Linked DNA regions of Hydrogenophilus thermoluteolus. The main gene of each other region encodes a partner of the protein of the gene in region 2 in a complex. Links are inferred from orthologs where the notes say so. Each region holds a gene or a part of one and is shown on either strand. Other genes may lie near its edges.

Region 1 (3,051 bases), 770 kb from region 2 along the record:
TTTGGCTACGAAGCCGTTTGTAGTGGTTGTAGACGGCCACCGACAAGACTTTTTTGGCGTAATCCTGGCCGATCACGTATTGATCGAGGTACGCAACCAGTTCGGCAGGAGTCGGCAGCTTTTGTTGCTCGAACGGCGCCGTTGCTGCGCCGCCGTCCAGTTCGCCTTGGCCCAAATCGTCGTCCAAAATCGCCTGATAGGCGTCTTGAACACAGTAGTTGCAAATGTAAAGGCCGCTTGGCCCCGCCAAAAGGTGATCGACTTCGTCTTGGGTGCGGCCGCAGAACGAACATTTGAGGTCGCGGTTTCGAGATCGCGCCATCGTTTACTCCTCGCCGCGGCGGGTGAGCACTTTGTCCGCGAGACCGTACTGCACCGCTTCTTCGGCCGACATGAAGTTGTCCCGCTCGGTGTCGCGTTCGATCTTTTTGATGCTCTGCCCAGTGTGGTGCGCAAGCAGTTCGTTCAACCGTGCCTTGAGTTTGAGGATTTCTCGGGCGTGGATTTCGATGTCGGTGGCCTGCCCCTGAACACCGCCCAACGGTTGGTGGATCATCACGCGGGCGTTGGGCAGCACGAAACGCTTCCCTTTGGCGCCCGCAGCAAGAAGGAATGCCCCCATACTCGCGGCTTGGCCGATGCAGAGCGTGGAGACGTCGGGTTTGATGAACTGCATGGTGTCATAGATCGCCATACCAGCCGTCACCGAACCTCCGGGGGAGTTGATGTAGAAGTGGATATCCTTGTCGGGGTTTTCGGACTCCAGGAAAAGCAGCTGCGCAACAACCAGGTTCGCAACCGCATCGTTTACGGGCCCCACCAGGAACACCACCCGCTCTTTGAGAAGCCGCGAGTAGATGTCGTAGGCCCGTTCGCCCCGACCACTTTGTTCGATCACCATGGGCACCAGGCCCAGGTTATAGAGATCCAATCCCAGAGGTTCGCTCATACCGGTTCACTTTCCTTTCGTTGTTCAAGCGGCGACGTTGGGGTTCATGAACGATTCGAAATCGCGCGGTTCCTCTTTCACCGTCATCCGCTCGAGCGCCCACCCGACGACGTTGTTTTCGATCACCACCGCTTCGGCGTTACCCAGGCGCTGCGGATTTTCATAGTACCACTTCACGAGCGCCTGTGGGTCGTCGTAGTTTTGCGCCATCTCTTCGATGAGCGCGCGCACCTGATCCGGTTTCGCAACGAGTTCGAACTGTTTGACGATCTCCGCAATCAGTAGGCCAAGACGCACACGGCGCTGCGCTTCTTCTTCGAACCACTTGGGATCGACGGGGAGGTTATCCACCTTCATCCCGCGCATTTGAAGGTCGCGCTTCGCGTTTTCGGCCAACGTTTGGGCTTCGCTTGCCACCAAACTTTGCGGGACGGGGAAATCGTGTTTCGCCAACAGGTGGTCGAACACTTGACGCTTGACCTCGCTGTCGATACGCGCTTTGACCTCCCGCTCGAGGCTCGCGCGAATCTCGTCGCGCATTTTTGCGACGTCACCGTCTTCGATTCCGAGCGATTTCGCGAACTCGGCGTCCACTTCGGGCAACTGCGGCGCTTCGACTTTCTTCACGGTCAGTTCGAATTGCGCCGTCTTGCCAGCCAAGTGTTCGGCGCCATAATGTTCTGGGAAGGTGACGTCGAACGTCTTTTTTTCACCCGCTTTGAGACCGACTGGTGCGGTATCGAATTCGGGCAGCAGGCGGCTTTCGCCGATCACGTAAACGTAGTCGGTTGCGCTGCCCCCTTCGAAGGGTTCCCCGTCGAGCGTACCGACGAAATCGACGGTGACGCGATCCCCTTTTTCGGCGGGCCGATCCACTTCGACAAACGTCGCGCGTTGTTTGCGCAGCACCTCGATCGTGCGCTCGACCGCGGCATCATCGACTGTGACCACCGGCTTGACGACTTCGACCTCTTTGAGATCGACGATCTCGATTTCGGGGTAGATTTCGAACGCGGCTTCGACGACGAATTCCCCTTCCGCAGCGGGTTCATCACCCACTGGATCGATTCGATAGCCACCCGCTACCCGGTATTCGCCTTGCTGGATCGCTTCGGTGAGCGCCTTTTCGATCGCTTTGGAGAGCGCCTCCGAACGGGCTTCGCTGCCATACATCCGCTCGACGAGTTTGAGTGGCACCTTCCCGGGGCGAAAACCCGGCATTTTCACACTGCGCGCATACTGTTTGATGAGCCGCTGCGTTTCGTTCGCGATCTGTTCAGCCGGAATGCGAAGCGTCACTTTCCGTTCCAACGGGTTCGCTGCCGCTTCCGCCGCAGGGGCCGCTTCCGTGTTCGGTTCCAAGTTCTGAACGTTTTGGTCTTCCATCCGTTTTTCCTTGCTTTGCGGTATGCTAAGCGGATAATTTTAGCATAAGGAAAATGGCGAAAGTGACGGTGAAACGAGAAGCACGGCTGTTGCTGACGGTGAACGCGATTCGGGCGCTCGAAGCGCGTTTTCTGCCGCACATTCCATTGATGCAACGGGCTGGCGCGGCGCTCGCGAACCACTTGCGCCGGTGGGCCGAACAGGGTCATCGCATCGTCTTGCTTTGCGGCCCGGGCAATAATGGCGGTGACGGACTCGTTGCCGCTACGCGCTTGCACGAGCTAGGGTTTTCCGTGACGGTCGTGGCCCTTGAACCATCCGAACGCATCTCCCCGGAAGCGAGAACTGCCTGGCAGGATTGGCGTGCTTCTGGCGGCGAGACACACAACGCGCCGCCACCACTCGTGGCCGATCGCCCACCGGTAATCGTCGATGCGCTCTTTGGTATTGGTCTGACACGACCGATCACGGGCCCATACCGGGAGTGGATTCATTGGGCATTGAGCCAAACGGCGATTCGGGTTGCGGTCGACGTGCCGAGCGGGCTGGACGCCGACACGGGCATGCGGGTCGGTGATGCCGTTTTTGAAGCCCACGAGACCGTGACCTTTCTTGCCGACAAACCGGGGCTCCATACCCACGACGGGCCGGACGTCGCCGGAGTGGTTACCGTTTACCCTTTGGGTCTGAATGACGAGATCGCCGCACAATGCAGC
Region 2 (2,884 bases):
ACTCTTCATCGGTACGCACTCGGAACGACGGGTCTTCCATCGCAAGGCGCTGCAGTGCGATCCCCATTTTTTCTTGGTCGGCCTTCGATTTGGGTTCGACCGCGACGTGAATCACCGGCTCAGGGAACTGCATCGATTCCAGCTTGATCGGCGCGGCCGGATCGCACAGGGTTTCCCCAGTGATCACCTCTTTGAGCCCGACTGCGGCCGCAATGTCGCCCGCACGCACCTCTTTGATCTCATTTCGGTTGTTCGCGTGCATTTGCAAGAGGCGACCGATGCGCTCTTTTTTGTTTTTGTTCGAGTTGAGGACCGTATCGCCGGAGCTCAAAACCCCCGAATAGACGCGCAAGAAGGTGAGCTGCCCGACGTAGGGGTCGGTCATCAATTTGAACGCGAGCGCACAGAATTTCTCATCGTCACTGGCGCGACGCTCAGCCGGATTGCCGTCCAGGTCGGTCCCTTGCACCGGCGGGATATCCACCGGAGAGGGGAGAAATTCGACCACGGCGTCGAGCATGCGCTGAACGCCTTTGTTCTTGAACGCAGAGCCGCAGAGCATCGGTTGGATTTCGCACGCAATGGTCCGCTGACGCAACCCAGCGACGATCTGCTCCTCACTCAGCGTCCCGTTTTCGAGGTACGCGTTCATCAACTCTTCGTTCGCTTCGGCGGCGGCTTCGATCATCTTTTCCCGCCACTCTTCGGCTTGGTCGCGCAACTCAGCTGGGATATCGTAATACTCGAACTTCGTCCCTTGCGACGCCTCATCCCAGTGAATTGCTTTCATCTTGATGAGGTCGACGACCCCGACGAAGTTCTCTTCGGCACCGATCGGAATGACGATAGGTATCGGGTTGGCTTTGAGCCGCTCCCGCATCTGCTCATAGACACGGAAGAAGTTGGCTCCTTGCCGGTCCATCTTGTTGACGAACGCGAGACGAGGCACACGGTATTTTTCCGCCTGCCGCCATACCGTTTCCGACTGCGGCTGCACGCCACCGACCGCACAGTAAACCATACACGCACCGTCGAGCACGCGCATCGAGCGCTCGACTTCGATCGTGAAATCGACGTGCCCCGGGGTATCGATGATGTTGAACCGGTATTCCGGGAATTGCATGTCCATCCCGCGCCAGAAGCAGGTCGTTGCCGCCGAGGTGATCGTGATCCCGCGCTCTTGTTCCTGCTCCATCCAGTCCATCGTTGCAGCACCGTCGTGAACCTCACCGATCTTGTGGTTCACGCCGGTATAAAAGAGAATTCGCTCGGTCGTCGTGGTTTTCCCGGCGTCGATGTGCGCCGAGATCCCGATATTCCGGTAGCGTTCGATGGGCGTTTTCCGTGCCACGGTTCTATCCTTTGAACGAACAACAACTCAAGCCCTCACCCGAGGGCTTACGTAATCTTATCGACAATCAGAAGCGGAAATGGGCAAACGCCTTGTTGGCCTCGGCCATACGATGCACTTCGTCGCGCTTCTTCATCGCGCCGCCGCGCCCTTCCGCCGCTTCCATCAATTCGGCCGCCAAACGCTGCGCCATCGTCTTTTCCGACCGCTTGCGCGCCGCTTCCCGCAACCAACGCATCGACAATGCCAGCTGGCGCGACGGGCGCACTTCGACCGGAACTTGATAGTTCGCCCCGCCAACCCGGCGCGACTTCACTTCGACAAGCGGCTTGGCGTTTTCGATCGCCGCCGAAAAGACTTCGAGCGGATCTTTGTTGGTCTTGCTGGCGATGATCTCGAAAGCGCCATAGACGATACGCTCGGCCACCGACTTCTTGCCGGAGACCATGATCACATTGACGAACTTCGAGACATTGACGTTGCCGAACTTCGGATCCGGCAAAATCTCACGCTTGGGTACTTCGCGACGACGCGGCATATCCGTTTCCCTTCAAAAATGGTTATTTCTTGCCCGCAGCGGCGCCCGGCTTCGGACGCTTCGCCCCGTACTTGGAACGCCCTTGCTTACGGTCCTTGACCCCTTGCAAGTCGAGCGAACCGCGCACGATGTGGTAACGCACACCCGGCAGGTCTTTCACCCGGCCGCCACGAATCAGCACCACCGAGTGTTCTTGCAGATTGTGCCCTTCGCCGCCGATGTACGAAATCACCTCGTAACCGTTGGTCAAACGCACTTTCGCGACCTTACGAAGGGCCGAGTTCGGCTTTTTCGGCGTCGTGGTATAGACGCGCGTACACACGCCTCGTTTTTGCGGACATCCCTGCAACGCCGGCACTTTGCTCTTTTCGGGCGCCGTTTTCCGCGGACGACGCACCAACTGGTTGATGGTTGGCATCTTCTGTTCTCCAATAGATCCGAGTCAGACTACGATTGGCCCGACAATAAAACGCGCAATCATACCTTGTAAAGTCCTGCGCGTCAAGCGCAGGACGTTTCCCTTACGACGCATCGGAGGTGATTGCATTCCAAGTCTCTTCCGCTTGCTCGATGCGACTGCGGCGCCGTCGCGCGCGGTGATGCGCCAACCCCGTCCCCGCCGGGATGAGGCGGCCAACGATCACGTTCTCTTTGAGGCCACGCAACTCGTCGCGCTTGCCCATGATCGCCGCTTCGGTGAGCACCCGGGTGGTCTCCTGGAACGATGCCGCGGAGATGAAGGAGTCGGTGGAGAGCGACGCCTTGGTGATCCCAAGCAGCAGGTTCTCGTATTTCGCCGGGACTTTCCCCTCTTTCTCGAGGCGCGCATTCTCGATCAACACCTCGGCACGCTCGACCTGCTCCTCGGGAAGGAAACGCGAGTCACCGGGGTCGGTAATCACCACGCGACGCAGCATCTGCCGCACGACCACTTCGATGTGCTTGTCGTTGATCCGAACCCCCTGGAGGCGATAGACGTCCTGCACTTCGTCGAT

The links. The genes of interacting proteins can lie anywhere in the genome.
Region 1: the proteins of rpsG (region 2) and tig are in contact, whole or in part, in a crystal structure (PDB 3GTY), measured with the Thermotoga maritima proteins. The link is inferred for Hydrogenophilus thermoluteolus from one-to-one orthologs. Residues at the interface, in WP_004081843.1 of Thermotoga maritima: Lys34, Lys52, Lys55, Glu59, Arg62, Gln63, Glu66, Asn67, Lys69, Val71, Arg95, Ala109, Lys110, Lys111, Gly112, Arg113, Pro114, Glu117, Glu121, Ile124, Ala125, Tyr127, Asn128, Asn129, Thr130, Gly131, Lys135, Asp139, Arg142, Met143; in WP_004081061.1 of Thermotoga maritima: Glu122, Val124, Val129, Leu130, Tyr133, Glu188, Gly259, Ile262, Tyr263, Glu266, Ser270, Glu273, Gln274, Glu277, Arg308, Gln311, Ile312, Ser315, Tyr316, Glu325, Arg329, Arg336, Leu363, Phe366, Trp367, Arg373, Leu377, Arg381, Leu384, Glu387.

The regions. Positions count from the first base shown.
Region 1 is NZ_AP018558.1:1,193,779-1,196,829, forward strand. Bases 155-3,051 are described here. They hold tig (trigger factor), read right to left. Parts: upstream 2,336-3,051; coding sequence 974-2,335; downstream 155-973. Other genes in these bases: clpX (ATP-dependent protease ATP-binding subunit ClpX), read right to left, coding at 155-322; clpP (ATP-dependent Clp endopeptidase proteolytic subunit ClpP), read right to left, coding at 326-949; HPTL_RS05800 (NAD(P)H-hydrate dehydratase), read left to right, coding at 2,389-3,051. In the rest of the region: more of clpX, read right to left, coding at 1-154. UniProt on the Bacillus subtilis protein: Involved in protein export. Acts as a chaperone by maintaining the newly synthesized protein in an open conformation. Functions as a peptidyl-prolyl cis-trans isomerase.
Region 2 is NZ_AP018558.1:425,036-427,919, reverse strand. The notes cover bases 155-2,884. They hold rpsG (30S ribosomal protein S7), read right to left. Parts: upstream 1,890-2,884; coding sequence 1,419-1,889; downstream 155-1,418. Other genes in these bases: rpoC (DNA-directed RNA polymerase subunit beta'), read right to left, coding at 2,411-2,884; rpsL (30S ribosomal protein S12), read right to left, coding at 1,912-2,307; fusA (elongation factor G), read right to left, coding at 155-1,351. In the rest of the region: more of fusA, read right to left, coding at 1-154.